2 regions of the Paenibacillus sp. MT124 genome follow, and region 1 is predicted to be linked to the other one. Evidence: predicted binding sites of a transcription regulator. Region 1 holds the regulator's gene; the other holds the start of a gene.

What was found. Region 1 encodes LexA, which represses DNA repair genes until DNA is damaged. Its sites were predicted from a motif close to CGAACATATGTTCG; they were not measured.
Region 2: the regulator LexA is predicted to act here: its motif matches at 2,701-2,714, upstream of recA (recombinase RecA).

What each region holds. Positions count from the first base shown of each region.
Region 1 covers NZ_CM179500.1:3,985,946-3,993,931, forward strand. Annotated here, with positions in the region: gene AC3RCI_RS17900 (ABC transporter substrate-binding protein) at 1-1,564, opposite strand, end outside; gene AC3RCI_RS17905 (carbohydrate ABC transporter permease) at 1,635-2,504, opposite strand; gene AC3RCI_RS17910 (ABC transporter permease) at 2,517-3,446, opposite strand; gene AC3RCI_RS17915 (HAD family hydrolase) at 4,032-4,823, opposite strand; gene AC3RCI_RS17920 (hypothetical protein) at 4,851-5,363, opposite strand; gene AC3RCI_RS17925 (DUF896 domain-containing protein) at 5,490-5,699, opposite strand; gene AC3RCI_RS17930 (LysM peptidoglycan-binding domain-containing protein) at 5,796-6,173, opposite strand; gene lexA (transcriptional repressor LexA) at 6,468-7,094, shown strand; gene AC3RCI_RS17940 (aldehyde dehydrogenase) at 7,206-7,986, opposite strand, start outside.
Region 2 covers NZ_CM179500.1:2,455,582-2,463,567, reverse strand. Annotated here, with positions in the region: gene rny (ribonuclease Y) at 1-233, opposite strand, end outside; gene AC3RCI_RS11450 (regulatory protein RecX) at 540-1,277, opposite strand; gene recA (recombinase RecA) at 1,567-2,631, opposite strand; gene AC3RCI_RS11440 (competence/damage-inducible protein A) at 2,868-4,124, opposite strand; gene pgsA (CDP-diacylglycerol--glycerol-3-phosphate 3-phosphatidyltransferase) at 4,233-4,820, opposite strand; gene AC3RCI_RS11430 (YajQ family cyclic di-GMP-binding protein) at 5,143-5,634, opposite strand; gene AC3RCI_RS11425 (hypothetical protein) at 5,786-5,950, opposite strand; gene AC3RCI_RS11420 (RodZ domain-containing protein) at 6,024-7,079, opposite strand; gene AC3RCI_RS11415 (DUF3388 domain-containing protein) at 7,151-7,918, opposite strand.

The DNA.
Region 1 (7,986 bases):
CTTGTCCTTCCAGCTCCTGTACAAATGCATCGAACTCGTCAAGACTGCGTTCGCCCAGAATAAATTTAAGTGTATTTTGGTCCGAGTAGTCCTTAAGTGGAGTACTAAGCAATGTTACCTGCTCACGGTCAATGTCTGAGTACGGAATCGGCGGTTCAGCAGGAATAACTTCCTTGGTATCCTTCATGTCCTGCTGGAATTTCAATTCTTCTTCACTAAACATGGAGTGCAGCAGATCCGTTGTTCCACCATAAGCAAACACGCCACCAGAGAAACCGTAATCAATACGCAGATCTTTTGTGCCTTTAGGATTCAATCCATTATAGTTCACATCATCCGCAAGCTTGCGAACCCCATCCTGTTTCGTGAAGGTCTCTCCTTCAACTCCCCATTTGGCAAACTCCTGTCCTTCATCACTGTAGTATAACCAGTCAATAAATTGCATTGTTGCTTTGAAATTTTCACTATCTTTGATTTTACCGGAAATCATGACACCGTTTTCAAGTCTTGATCCAGACATTAATTGTCCTTTCGGACCACCGGGAACCGTAATTTTAGCAATGGAGAATTTTCCTTCACCCAACGTTTTATTCATATCATTGCGATGCAGCACTAACGTTTGAGAGTTACCGTTAATGATAAACGACTTGCCAGAGACAAATTTTTGTGTCGCTTGATCATCATCTTGAGTGAAACTTTCCTTGTCCAGCAATCCTTCGGACACCATTTTGTTGAAGTAAGTCAGCATTTCTTTGTACTCAGGAGTAGTGGATGTATATACGAATTCATCCTTGTCTTCCTTATACGTAAGACCATTGCCGAAGCCCCACCCGCCCTTGGTTCCAAAACCAGCAGCCGCAATATTCAACGTACTGTTAAATTCAAATCGGTCAGAGAACGGAATCGAATCTGGGTAGATCTCTTTCAACTTCTTGGCAGCATCATATAGTTCATCCCAAGTTGTTGGGATAGGAATGTTGTTTTCCTCGAAGACATCCGTTCTAACAATCAGTGTATAGTCTGGCCATACTTCTTCATGCAAACCAGGGAGAACATAATACTTCCCGTCTTCCTGACGGAGACCCTCCAGTTCATCCTCAAGTCCCCATTTCTCTATCTTGTCCTTGAAATTAGGCATCAAGTCAACATAGTCACTTACGGGTAATATGGCTCCAGAAGATACGAAGGCAGATTCTTCACCCGGATAGGTTTTAGGGATTACGAGAGGTGCATCTCCCGAACTGATCAAAAGAGATCTTTTTTGCGGATAGTCAGACATCGGTACAATGGTAGGATCCAAGGTCACACCCGTCAGCTCGGTGATTTTTTGGAAAAGCAACCAATCTTTCTTATATGGATATGCTGGCTGATCACTATAAAGTATGGATAAGTTGAATGGCTCCGAGGCTTTAAACGTTTCACCCACTCCGTAGGACTCCATAGCCCCTTTGGATTCAGGTTCGGCCTTCTCGGTTCCCGCTCCGCTGCTGCATGCTGCCAAAACAACACTCATCATTGTTGCCAAAACCATCTTGCCTACAAGCTTGCGTGGTCTCTTTTTCATTCCATTGTCCCCCTGCATGTGGTTTAGATTGGCCTTGCGTCTAAGAGATGTTAACTATATGCACTTGGAATTACTGCTTGACAGATCCCAACATGATACCGGTTACAAAGTATCTTTGCACAAACGGATAAATCGTAAGGATAGGCAGAATTGTAAGTACCATCGTTACCGACTTGATATTGGCTGAGATTTGAGTCAAATTATCAGCCGACGCTCCAGCAGAAGCTCCTCCTGTTGCACCTGCAATCATGTTCCGCAAATAAATGGTCACAGGGAACAGTTCCTTTTTGTCGAGATATAGGAATGCCGGGAACCATGAGTTCCAGTGTCCCACTGCGTAGAACAGAACCATTGTAGCCATTACAGCCTTACTTAGCGGCAATATGATACGAAGTAAAATACCATATGTGTTTAAACCGTCGATGGCTGCTGCTTCCTCCAGCTCCTCAGGCATGTTTTCGAAAAATGATTTCATAATTAACATGTTATAAATGCTGATTGCTCCAGGTACAACTAATGCCCACATCGTATTGTTCATGCCAAGGGAATTAATCAGGACATAGTTTGGAATCAATCCGCCACTGAAAAACATGGTGAACACGGCAAACATTGTCCAGAACTTGCGTCCCATTAATCTCCTTTTAGAAATCGCATACGCGAATATGGTTGTCATAAACATGGATATCAACGTACCTACCACGGTGTAGATAACTGTATTTTTATAATTGGTCCAGAACATGCTGTCACGCGAGATGGTCTTATAGGTTTCCACATTGAACCCTCTCGGGATGATACTGACTTTCCCGGAATTGATATAGGATTCGCTACTGAAAGATTGTGCTACGACATTCAGGAACGGATAGAGTGTGACGAATACCACGAGCAGCAAAAAGATGGCGTTGAACACTTTGAACACTTTGTATGATTTTGATTCCTGCATGTTGCCCCTCCTTTACCACAAGCTTCGTTGTGTTAGTCTGCGTGAGATTGCATTTACCGAGAATACCAAGATCAGTCCGATGAGTGATTCGAATAACCCAATCGCAGTAGCGTAACTGAAGTTGCTGGATTGCAAACCTACACGATACAGATAAGTGGAAATCACGTCTGATGTATCATAGATAAGCGGATTGTAAAGGAGGAGAATTTTCTCAAATCCGACAGCAAGAAAATTACCCATATTCAGAATTAACAATGTAACAATCGTTGGCAAAATGCCTGGGATGGTTACATGGATCGTCTGTTTCCAGCGATTAGCACCGTCAATCCGTGCAGCTTCATACAAAGAATCATCGATTGTTGTTAATGCGGCAAGATATAAAATGGCTCCCCAGCCCATGCCTTGCCAAATTTCAGAGGTTATATAGATCGTTCTGAACCATTCGGCGCGCTGCATAAAAGGAATGTTGTCTCCAGTAAAGAATGCAACCAAGCCATTAATGGATCCATTCACTGCCGTAAGTTGCAAAATCATACCGGCTACGATAACGATCGATAAGAAATGCGGCAGATAGGATGCAGTCTGAACGAACTTTTTGAAGCGTTTACTTTTTACTTCATTCAAAAGCAGAGCAAAGATAATGGGAACCGGGAAAGTGAAGAGTAATGCAAGCCCACCTAAAATGAGTGTGTTCCCAAATACTTTCCAGAATGTAGGGTCCTGAACGAACATCTGAAAATACCTTAACCCAACCCAGGTTTCACCAAAAATGCTGCCTCCGGGTACAAATCTTCTAAAGGCAATCACATTACCAATCATGGGCCCGTATTTAAAAATTATCAGATAGATCACTGGAAGTATTAATAGTGAATACAGCTGCCAATCTTTGCGGAGTAAGGCTCCAGCCGTTCTCAACCTGCTTTCTTTGCGTAATGAGGTCATCGTAAGCGTGGTTTTAGCAGTTTCTGACTTCATATCTGATTCACTCCGATCAAATAAACTTGATAAAATTAAAAGTACTTCATGACAGCTCCCATCTTCACTTCTTTCTATCGAAACCCTTTCAGAAATTTCACCCCCACTGCATACTAAATATTTTGAATGTAAGCGATATCAATTTAAAGTAGTTTAATGGATACACTTAGGTACAGATTGTTTTCTTATTGCTCAATCTCATAAATACCTGTTGTATTCCAAAAATTAATATTTCCCAAAACTATGTAAAGCGCTTACAATATACATAAAAATAATAAAGCAATAACTTCTGATTCCATGACCTGGATATGCCAAAAGAGTACTGCTTTTAAATGATTCCCATACTAGTCATACTAGTATGTTAGTTACATTTTAAAACAGCAGTCCCAACATTACAATACCTTTTTTTATTATTTTTGATATTTCTTCACTACACAGTTGTTTGAAAGTTTCAACCAGATCAAAAAAACATTGATAACCCATGAATGATTTTGCATCGTTCAACGAGGTTATCAATGTTTTAAAATGCACTATTGTTCAATTCTGAAATAATCAGAAATTAGCAATAATACGATCTAATTCTGATAAGTGCTTAATCTCATGATCAGGTACATACGACTCCGAGTTCACTTTGTTCTCACGATTAATCCAGACAGACTGGATTCCTGCTGATAAAGCTCCGCGGATATCCGTCGTGAGTTTATCTCCAACCATCAAGCCTTCTTCTGGTTTTACTCCAAGTTTGCTGAGCGCATGTTCAAAGATTGACGGATCCGGTTTTCCCTTTCCAAAAGTACCCGAGATGATGATCTCATCGAAGAAAGGAGCCAGTTCAGGCACACCATCCAACTTCTCTTGCTGCAGAGCAGGACAACCATTCGTCAAGAGCAACAGTTTGAATTTTCCCTGCAAGTGACGCAAAGTGTCCATTGTTTCTTCATATACATGAGGTCTGGATCTTCGCTCTGCTCCAAATTGCGAAGCAAGACGTTCGGCCAAATCTTCACGATCCACTCCCAGCTTCAATAAGCCACGACGCCAGGACTCCTTACGATATACAGGGGCAAGCTGCTCCAATTGACGGAATTCCGGCTGGTCACCGCCTGTAAAATTAGCCCATAGTCCTTCAAACGGATTGATACCAATCATTTTGGTGAATGCATAGGTTTCATAGGATTCATATAGACTACGAGCTTCATTACGAACAGCTTCTTCCAATGCCTCAGCATCGACGCCGGTTTCTTGTGAAGCAAGCAGGCAAGTTTCGTGGAATGCTTCTCGCACACTGCGTTCATCCCACAACAAAGTATCATCCAGGTCGAACAAAATCGCTTTTAATGCCATTCCGATCATCTTCCCCTTTGTGAATAATTACTTTTTCTCGTCTGTTTCTACAGTAATCTGATGTGCTTTAGCAAATTTCAGAAGTCGTTCAGAGATGGCATCTGTGTCATAGCGGTTCAACAGTTTAGTGAACACCCATCTTTTGCCACGGCTGTTATGTTCGATAACTACCGTTCCCTGTTCGAATCTAAACTTAACGATGTCATCTACTCCAATGGAGCGTTCCCGATTCCCTTTGGTTGTTATAATCCGGTTGCTCCCGATTTTGATGTAAGGACGGCGAAGCATAAAAATTACAGCCAAAAATACATACAACAGCATCGTAACCCAGTCCCATGTTGTCATTGGAGCTTTAACAAGAAATGTGCTCATAAACAGATACAAAAACGCAAGTCCAATGAGGAAAATAGGAAACAGAAGACTGCGTCCTTTGAAAATGTCCTCACCGGGCGTACCCGAAATCGGTTGACCATTTTTTTTACGCTGCTGATTCAACTGCTTTGAATTTTTCCGAACCGTTCTCTCGAACGAACGAGCCATGAGAATCCCCCTTATGTCATCTTTGTATCGGCTTACAAAATTCGCAAACCGACATTCCCCCTATAAATTTGCATTCTCAAAATAAAAGGAAGAAACCTAAATATCATTACGATATCTTTAGGTTCCTTAGTGTTTGAGTTTGCCTTGGTGGCCTTGATCGTTCTCATCATCTACAATTTCAATGGACTCCAGTTGCTGTCTGAAGTTACTGCGGATGTTGTTTAAGTAAATTTCTCTAAGTTTAGCACGTTCGGCAAGTTCTTCCTCTGAAAGTCCAGTGGACTTTTGTTTACGAGCCAATTCATTGATGCGTGCTACCAGGCTATCTATATCCAAGCTTGTCCCCTCCAAAAATACAAAGTCATACTAACTTTGACATGATCGAGGCTGCTTGTCAAGGTTGCTACTTACTCGCTCAACTGAATCGTGGTTTTAAGGGGTAAACTGAGGCAAAGTTAGGACTTGTCCAGCTTGAATTGAAGTGGTTTGAAGCTGGTTTACTTTCTTTATTGCTTCTATATATACACGTGTATCCATATTTTCCGGTTTATGTTCCAAAGACAAGCTCCACAATGTCTCACCCTGGGATACTGCTATTTTGCTGCCGGGAAGAACATTGTTCTCGTCTCCTGCAAACACAGTCAATACAGTGCTGCAGCCAATAAATATGATTAACGATGCCATAATCAATTTCAACATCCATGTTGGCATCTTGGCTTCTGCAAACCATTGTTTAATGTTACCTATGTTAGACTTGACCGCTTCCGAATTCACCGGTTCGTAAATACTTTGATAAGTTGAATATCTCATATTAATCGTCCTCCAAACGTTTGTTCCTATCTGTTAAAATCAATATAACACGAACACTTGTTTTGTACAACAGATTTTTAGAACAATTGTTCGCTTTATTTTAAACTCCAAATTTCCCGTAAATCTCTAGGTGAATCCAACTCGTTTTTTTACTATTGTTAGATTTGAAGGACTATATGAGTAAAAGACTCAGAAACATTGATTTTATCGGATTTATTTAGAACTTATGTTTGTACGAACGGAGGTTCTATGTTATAATTTTCCCAAACGTTACTAAAATGGGGTTGATACGGTATGTCGAAGATATCCAGCAGGCAGCAAGCTATTCTGGAGTTTATACGTAATGAAGTCCGGTTGAAGGGATATCCTCCTTCCGTACGTGAAATTGGTGAAGCGGTTGGACTGGCTTCCAGTTCTACGGTTCATGGACATCTGGACCGTTTGGAGAAGAAAGGTCTCATTAGACGTGACCCTACTAAACCAAGAGCCATTGAGTTGTTAAGCCAGGAGGAATCAGAACACTCCCATCAGTTTGCACACAGTGTTGCTCGCATTCCTGTTGTAGGTAAAGTTACTGCAGGGGTTCCGATTACCGCAACAGAGAACATCGAGGATTATTTCCCGCTACCGACACACTATGTTGGAGAACAGAAAGTATTTATGCTCTCTGTTGTTGGTGACAGTATGATCGAAGCAGGAATCGTTAACGGAGACTACGTTATCGTACGCCAGCAGCAAACGGCAGATAACGGAGATATTGTCGTTGCGATGACAGAAGATGATGAAGCTACAGTTAAAACATTCTACAAAGAGAAAGACCACATTCGTCTTCAGCCTGAGAATGCAACATTTGAACCTCTTCGTTTAAAACATGTTAGCATTTTGGGTAAAGTGATTGGCCTTTTCCGTGATATTCACTAGTCTTTCTTCCAACAGCAAGTCAGCTGAACTGTAATGACAAAAAGAGGTTGCCCTGTTGAACAGGACAACCTCTTTTTACATGCTAAATTTCTACTTCGTTAATTCCATTTCTTATCGTTTGAGAATGCTTTTGTGATGTGAGAACACTTCAAAGCTTTGCTGACCATGATATGACCCCATACCACTCTCACCTACACCGCCAAAAGGTAAATAATGTGAAGTCATATGAGACAATGTATCATTAATGCACCCTCCACCGAAGGACACTTGATCCAAGACCTGATTCTGCAGCTCCTCATGCTGCGTGAACAGGTACAGCGCCAGCGGTTTGGGACGGCGCACAATCTCAGCGAGCAGAGGATTAAGATCATCGTAAGTCATTACCGGCAGAATGGGACCGAATATCTCTTCTTGCATAACAGGTGACTGCCAATCCACATTTCCTACCAAGGTAGGTTCAATCAGCAGCTGATCCCGATCAGAGCGACCACCAATCAGAGCATGACCCTCTTCTAAGAATACAGACAGTCGATCAAAGTTACGTGTGTTGACGATATGCGGAAAATCAGGATTTTCCATGACATCCTTACCGAATTTATCTTGAATCTCCTCACCAATCTCTTCAAGGAGTTTATCGTGTACGTCCTGATGTACAAGCAAGTAATCCGGAGCAACACAGGTCTGACCCGCATTCAGGAACTTGCCACGGACGATCCGCTGAGCTGCCAACTTCAAATTTGCGTCTTTATGAACAATTACAGGGCTTTTACCACCTAATTCAAGCGTTACCGGCGTAAGGTGCTCTGCTGCTGCCTTCATAACGATGCGACCCACACCCGTGCTTCCTGTGAAGAAAATATAATCAAACTTCTCTTTCAACAAGGCAGTGCTC
Region 2 (7,986 bases), 1.5 Mb from region 1:
CGAGTGTCTTTTTCAGCTTCGGCCCGAATGCGATGAATCTCATCCTTTGCTTCCAGCACCGTCTCTTTCTTCTGTGCTTCTGCCTCTTTCTTCGCGTTCTCAACGATCTGTACGGCAGCTTGTTCCGCACTGGAGATTTTAGCCTCTGCAAGAGATTTGCGAATAAAATATCCGACTCCGAACCCAATAACGAGCGCGGCCACAACGAGAACGATCGTGATTGCAATGTCCATACTGTTCACCTCCTCGTTGGTTCCTCCAAGGCACTCCTTGGGTCAATTTGCTGTTTTCAAACTTACATATGTTTGGGAATAACGATACCTACGGCGATCCCCCGCCGATTTTCATTTCAAGTGTACATGTTACCATGTACTATTCGCTGCCTTCAGCGAATCCATAATCATGAAGGGTAAATCCTAAGAAACCGAAACCGCTTTTTTGGAAGGAAAAAGGGTTGTCCATTTCTTACAGACTCATGTCCATTTTAGTATTTGACGAAAGAAATTGTCAAGAGAATGCAGTACACTGTGTAGTCTCTGCTAATCCCATGGTAACAACTCGTCATCTTCAGAATCTTCGACTTCATCTTCTTCAATTAAACAATTCACAACTTTACGTACCATATCCATAGGAAAACCGCGTCTCATCAAGAAGGGAAGCGTTTTGCGTTTCTTCTCTGCAACGTCCCCTTTGACTTGGTTCCACTTCTTTCGCCCTGCGGTCAAAGCTGTCTCAAACTCCACATCCGCATCCACTTCTTCAAGCGCTTCAACGATGAGCTCATTGGCAATGCCCTTTTGGCGCAGCTCTTGCCTTATCCACAGTTTTCCCTTCCTCTGGCCTGTCATACGCTGCCTTGTCCATTCCTTCGCAAACCCTTCATCGTCCACAAGCTTCTCCTGCTCAAGCCGATCCAGCACTTCTTCAATTAATGGTGCGGCGAACTCTTTCTGACGAAGTCGCTGGCTTAATTCATGCCTTGTACGCTGTTTGTGCTCTAAGTAGCGCAATGCCTGAACATAGGTTTGCTGCCGCTCATCCGCTACTATGATCTCTTCGAGATCTTTCTTCACAAATGTGTTGCCCCGGGTCATTCGATATTTGATCATTACATCTTCCAGAACCGTAATCGAGTACATACCGAACGTGATCCGGTACCGGGCCTGCCTGCTTTTTGTTCGCTCTACCCGTGTAATGATAAGTTCTTCGTTATCCGGGAATTGGGAGATCCCCTCCAGTTCCGTTGTTTCGTACAAATCTTCATCATGTTGATCCATTCAGGTCTCTCCCTCCTTTTTGTTTTGTTCAACTCTTATCTTTCTAATTATGAAATACCCATCTACTTAAAGAAAACGGCAGATCAAAATGCAAAAAGCCGGGATTCCAACCCGGCACCAGCTCACTCCATAAATAAATGTGCTAACAGCCCCTGTCCAATGGACAGGAGCTGTTAGACAGCGCGAGAACACGCGCCGTCTCCCCTAGCAGGATCGGATTAAATTCATTCACCCCAATCCGGGAAGTCCAGTAAGCAAACACCTTCTGGAGCCTCCCGGCAAGGAAGAATTACTCGTTAATCTCAAACAATTCTTGTTCTTCTGCTTCTTCTTTTTGTTGATCTTCGCTCGTTGGAGCTGGAACTACCGTCGTCAGATTGCTCGCTTCACGAATTTTTTGCTCGATCACTTGAGCGATCTCTTTATGTTCTTTCATGAACTGCTTCGCATTTTCACGACCTTGGCCTAGACGTTCGCCTTCGTAAGAATACCAAGCACCACTTTTATTAACGATATCGAGTTCTGTACCAATATCAATGATACTGCCCTCTCTGGAGATACCTTCACCATACATGATATCTACTTCTGCTTGTTTGAACGGTGGTGCAACTTTATTTTTGACAACCTTCACACGGGTACGGTTCCCGATGATGTCATTACCTGATTTAATACTCTCAATACGGCGAACATCCAAACGAACTGTAGAGTAGAATTTCAGGGCACGTCCACCAGGCGTTGTCTCAGGGTTACCAAACATTACGCCAACTTTTTCACGAAGCTGGTTGATAAAGATGGCAATGGTTTTGGATTTGCTGATTGCACCAGACAATTTACGCAACGCTTGAGACATTAGACGTGCTTGCAAACCAACGTGGGAATCCCCCATTTCGCCTTCGATCTCAGCTTTTGGTACCAAGGCAGCAACAGAGTCAACAACGATAATGTCAACAGCACCACTGCGCACAAGTGCTTCAGCAATTTCCAATGCTTGTTCACCCGTATCCGGCTGGGACAAAAGCAATTCATCAATGTTAACACCCAGTTTACTAGCATACGTTGGATCAAGAGCATGCTCGGCATCGATAAATGCAGCTTGTCCACCGACTTTTTGCACTTCAGCAATCGCATGCAATGCTACAGTTGTTTTACCTGAAGATTCAGGTCCATATATTTCAACAATCCGGCCTTTAGGCAAGCCGCCTGTTCCAAGTGCTATATCCAGAGCCAAAGATCCGCTGGGTATGATTTCCACTTGCATGTGAGTTGACTCACCCAGTTTCATGATAGATCCTTTACCAAATTGCTTCTCTATTTGACGGAGCGCCATATCAAGCGCGGCACGACGGTCTGACAATATGCTCACACCCTTTACTGTTTATAAGATAATGATACCTTGTTTTAACACGTTTGCCAAGCTTTTTTTCGAACATACATTCGTTTTTTTTGTAAGGCCGAGGCGCCTCTTCCTGGGCAAAACTTGCAATGAAACAGAAAAAAGAACCGCAAACAAGGCAAAATGCCTAATTCTACGGTTCTTCCGTCTGCTTTGATTATACTTGATTATCCCTGTAAAAGCAATTCAAGGTATACCTAGTCCATCGCGACAAGTTTGCGCCATAAACGGTATAAAATAGCCTTGGTCGAACGGATGCGGACTGTCTCCCGATTACCGTTGATACGCAATTCGTGAATCTCCGTCTCTTTTCCCCGCTCAGCAAGAGCGATAAAAACCAGACCTGGTGGCTTACGCTCAGAGTAACCTGGACCTGCTACTCCTGTAACCGCCAGACCAAAATCCGAATCACCGATCATGCGTACCTGCTCGGCCAATACTTTAGCAACTTCAGGGCTCACAGCCCCGGGAGCATCTTCACCCTCCAGATAGTCATGAGGAACATTCAGCAGCTTTTCCTTTATCTCGTTGGAATAACATACAATTCCGCCTTTGAGCATGGAAGCACTGCCAGGAACCGAAGTCAGACTCTGCATGACAAGCCCTCCTGTACAGCTCTCAGCGGCGCTCAAGGTCAGACCCATATCAGCCATCATCGTTACAATTGTGTACTCTATAGGCACATCCTCGTTCGCGTAGAGGTGTTCAGGCAACCGTTCCCGAATGAGTACCTCCATGGCATCCAGCTTCTGCTTGGCCTCATTCTCACTCGGCGCCTTGGTGGACACCCGTACCGTTACTTCTCCCTCACTTGCATAAGGTGCAATCGTAGGGTCGGTTTGGCTATCAATCAGGTCGAGCAGACGGTCTTCCAATGCCGACTCACCGATCCCGGCAAATTTCAGCATTTTCGAATAAATTGGCATTTCTTTCGTAAGAACATGTTGGAACAACCAAGGTTTGACCTCCTGCTCAAACATGGGGATCAGTTCTTTCGGGGGGCCAGGCATGACAATATAATGCTTCCCGTTATCCGAGATGGCATTACCTGCGGCAAGGCCTGTTTCATTAGCGAGCGGGGTCCCTCCTTCAACCACGATGGCTTGACGTCGGTTATTCTCCGTCATCTCCACATTGCGATCCCTGAAGAAGCTTTCGATTTTATCGATTGCCATCCGATCAATATGTAGGCCGCGTCCCAACACTGCTGCTATGGCATCCTTGGTTAGATCATCCTGTGTAGGCCCGATACCGCCTGAGAACAAAATGACATCAGCTCGCCCTTGGGCAATTCGAATCGCTTCGCTGAGACGATTCAGATTGTCCCCTACCACAGTTTGAAAATAAACATCAATCCCGATAGCAGCCAATTCACGGGATAAATATCTGGCATTCGTATTAACGATCTGTCCGAGCAGCAACTCTGTTCCGACTGCAATAATTTCTGCCTTCATACAGCATCCTCCTGTACACAATGTGAGTGATCAAAGGGCAATAGGATGTTTTCCTATTGCCCTTTGCGCAAGCTGTTCTTCATAAATTACCCGTTTTACCTTAAACTTTTACGCTTTTGATAAATTAAGCAAATTTTTGTTTTTGATGAAATAATCAATGCCAGACCAAATCGTTATGATCGCTGCGGCCCAAACGGCTATAACATCAACATGAATCCCTGTATATGAGAACGGGAAGTTGTTAAGCAGAAGCAAGACGATGGCTACAATTTGCACCACTGTTTTCAGCTTGCCCCAGTTGCTGGCCGCCACAACTGACCCATCCAGCAAAGCAATTTGGCGAAGCCCGGTAACTGCAAACTCCCTGCTGATAATGACGACAGCAATCCAAGAGTCCAGTTTACCCATTTCAACAAGTGAAATGAGCACGGCAGTCACCAGCAGCTTGTCTGCCAGCGGGTCGAGCAATTTGCCTAAATTAGTGACCATATTGTTTTTCCGCGCCAGGTAACCGTCAATGCCATCCGTACTGGCTGCAATAATGAAAATAATGGCAGCGATCAGCTGATTATACGGAAGTGAGAAACTTCCAATCTGCAAAGGCTCCGGATAAAATGGAAAGTCCACAAGCAGAAACACCATTAAAAAAGGGATTAAGCAAATTCGTGCAAGCGTAATCCGGTTGGGTAAATTCACAAGACGCCCTCCCTCTTATCCTCCAATACTCCAAACAATCATCTTAATCCCGTATCCATCATCCGGATGTGAACACTGTAAAATTCACTGAGTACATCACTGCTCTCATATGTAAAAACGCAAAAAATAAAGTCAACCGTTCAAACGCAAAATCGTCTAAAACGTTCCGGCGACCTTCATAAGATGTACTGCTTTTCACAAAGTCAGCAAAACGGTGATGACTGGGCTTGTATGCTTGATTGCTAGCAATGCACACTTAGTATAATATACGCCAATTGCAGTGTCAAAACACGTTTCACGCAACAAAATGGGCGTAACAAACTTATTTGAAATTGGTATATTGCAAATCAAGAGGCAAATTGGCACCATTCAAAAGCTGCATTACGGCTTGCAAATCATTTTTACTCTTACCAGTTACCCGGAGCTGATCCCCTTGAATCTGGCTCTTCACTTTCATTTTGGAATCACGAATCAGAATATTGATCTTTTTCGCGACATCCTGGTCAATCCCCTGTTTAAAACTCAGACGCTGGCGCACGGTCCCGGATGAAGCTGGCTCCACTTTGCCATAGTCAATGTTCTTGAGGGGCAGATTCCGCTTCGCCATTTTGGATTGAAGTACATCAATGACAGCCTTAAGCTTGGTCTCATCGTCGGATACTATTGTCAACGCATCCTTGTCCAGTTTCAAGCTGCTTTTGCTGCCTTTAAAATCGTATCGTGTGCTGATTTCCTTTTCCGTCTGTGTAACGGCATTTGTTAATTCCTGCAAGTCCATTTTGGACACGATATCGAACGAATTTTCTGAGCTCAATCTGGTCACCCTTTCAATTAATCATTGGTTCTGTGTAACATTATAGAGGATTCGCCCCGGAAAAGTCTAATTTTGAAGGGAAAAATAAACGAAAAAGCATTTTTAGCCACCGCTTTTTGCAGTAGCCAAAAATGCTTTAACGCGCAGCAGTCTAATATCGGCTGCGGTTGGGCTGTCTGAACATGTCGAGCACACCCAAAACGATATGCGCAAGTCCAAAGCCCAGAATTCCGTAACCCCAAGCGCTTGGAGTCAAATAATAACCCAGGAGGCTGACAATGATTCCTAAACCTGTGACGATCCAGCTGACTGTCATAGCCATCCACCTCGCTTTACCGAAAGTTAACTGCTAGTGAAGACAAACTTATTGTCCCCCGCAATTAATGCCCTTATTCGCCGCCTGTGGCAGAGCCTTCGGTTCCTGCATCGGAGCCTTCGACAGAGCTCGCATTCGTTCCGGTAGACGCACCTGTACTTTCGTCTCCCAATTGGAGACGAATCCGGTTGGTGGCCTTACCATCCGTTACGACTTGACCACCAACTTCAATGGTCGTAGCCGCAGCATATCCAGATTTAATGTACAAGCCGGTACTATCCAGATCAAACGACATACTGTCTCCATCGGCTGTCATACCAAATTGTAGTTTTTCTCCGCTTGAATTTTCACCTTTATACACTTCCAGCCAGCTCTGACCTGAAGCATTAATGGTAACCTTGACCGGTTGACCTGCACTTCCGTTTACTTTGAAATTTGTAATATTACCGGATTTACCATCTTCAGCAACCGTTACAGTCCCAGCATTATCTGCAGGCTCTTGATCTTCGGTGTCATCCGGGGTTTGTTCGTCCGTCTGACCTTCGGTACCCTCACCGGTCACGTCGGTCCCCCCACCATTGCCGCCTGCTTCTCCTTCTGGCTGACCGGTTTCTTGTGCTCCAGATTCGTTATCCGGTGGAGTGGACGCTTGACCGTTATCCGTCGTCTCATCCGGTTGGTCATTCGGCGTTTGCTCACTATCTGTAATTTTGGTTTGATCCACGCCTTGTGTATCCGCGTCATCCCTGTTCATGACCACATACACGTACAGCAAGGCAACAATCAGAATCGGAAATGTCCACATTAACGCTACAGACATCCACCGATTGCTGCGTTCCACAGGTCGACTCGACCGTTTTTGAATCACGGGCTCCATGGTTGCTTCCGTTTCCTCTGCCGGTACATCTTTCTTGTGTCCCTCCAGCAGCTCATCAGGGTTTAGTCCCACCGTCTCCGCATAGGTTTTAATGAAAGCTCGCACGTAGAAGCTGCCAGGAAGCACTTTATAGTCCCCAGCCTCTATTGCTTCCAAATACCTCTTGCGAATTTTAGTCATTTCCTGTACATCGTCGAGACTCATCCCTTTTTGCAGCCGGGCCTCTCTTAACTGCTGACCCAGTTCAGACATGCTATCTCCTCCTTATGTTTATCTTTTTCTCTTTGGTTGTTGCTATCTATTCCATGATTCCGTACGGAGCATTACAGTTCGTCGGTGTAACTAGCCGTAAACGTATCATAAATAATTTCCTCATTCGGATTGTTGCGAAGTTCAATAATGATATCAAAATCGTTATAGTCATATTCTGATTCCTGCACAAAAATATCAGGATGCTCAATGACCTTGGTACTCGGCATCGTCATAATGTCCTGCAACAGATTATAATGCCGTTCACTGGAACGAATCGTACTTACAATACCATCAATGATGAAGACATTGTTTGGGTTCATTTCGTCCTCGGAGAGTTGGCTTCTTATCGTTTGACGAAGCAAAGTAGACGAAACAAACGTCCATCGTTTCATCGCGCACACGCTACCGGCGATAATGGATTCCGTTTTTCCGACACGAGGCATGCCCCGAAGGCCAATCACCTGATTGCCTTCCCTTTTAAATACTTCACCCAAAAAGTCCACGAGTAACCCAAGTTCGTCGCGTGTGAAACGAAAAGTTTTGCGATCGTCCGAGTCGCGGTCAATGTAACGGCCATGACGCACAGCCAAGATGTCGACCAATTTGGGTTGGCGCAGAGCGGAAACCGTAATGCTGTTCACCTTTGCAAGCATTTCACCCAGCAAACGAATCTTCTCATCGTCGTCGGATTCAAGCAGCATTCCTCTTGTTTTGCCTTCAACGCCATTAATGGTCAATATATTTACTTCAAGCATCCCCAGCATGGAGGCAATGTCCCCCAACAAACCGGGTCTGTTCTTATGTATTTTATATTCCATATACCATTGTTTAGATTCCATTTAAACACCCCGTAATGCAATATTCCACATTGTTCGACAGCAACAGATCGTGCCCGAAGGACACCGAA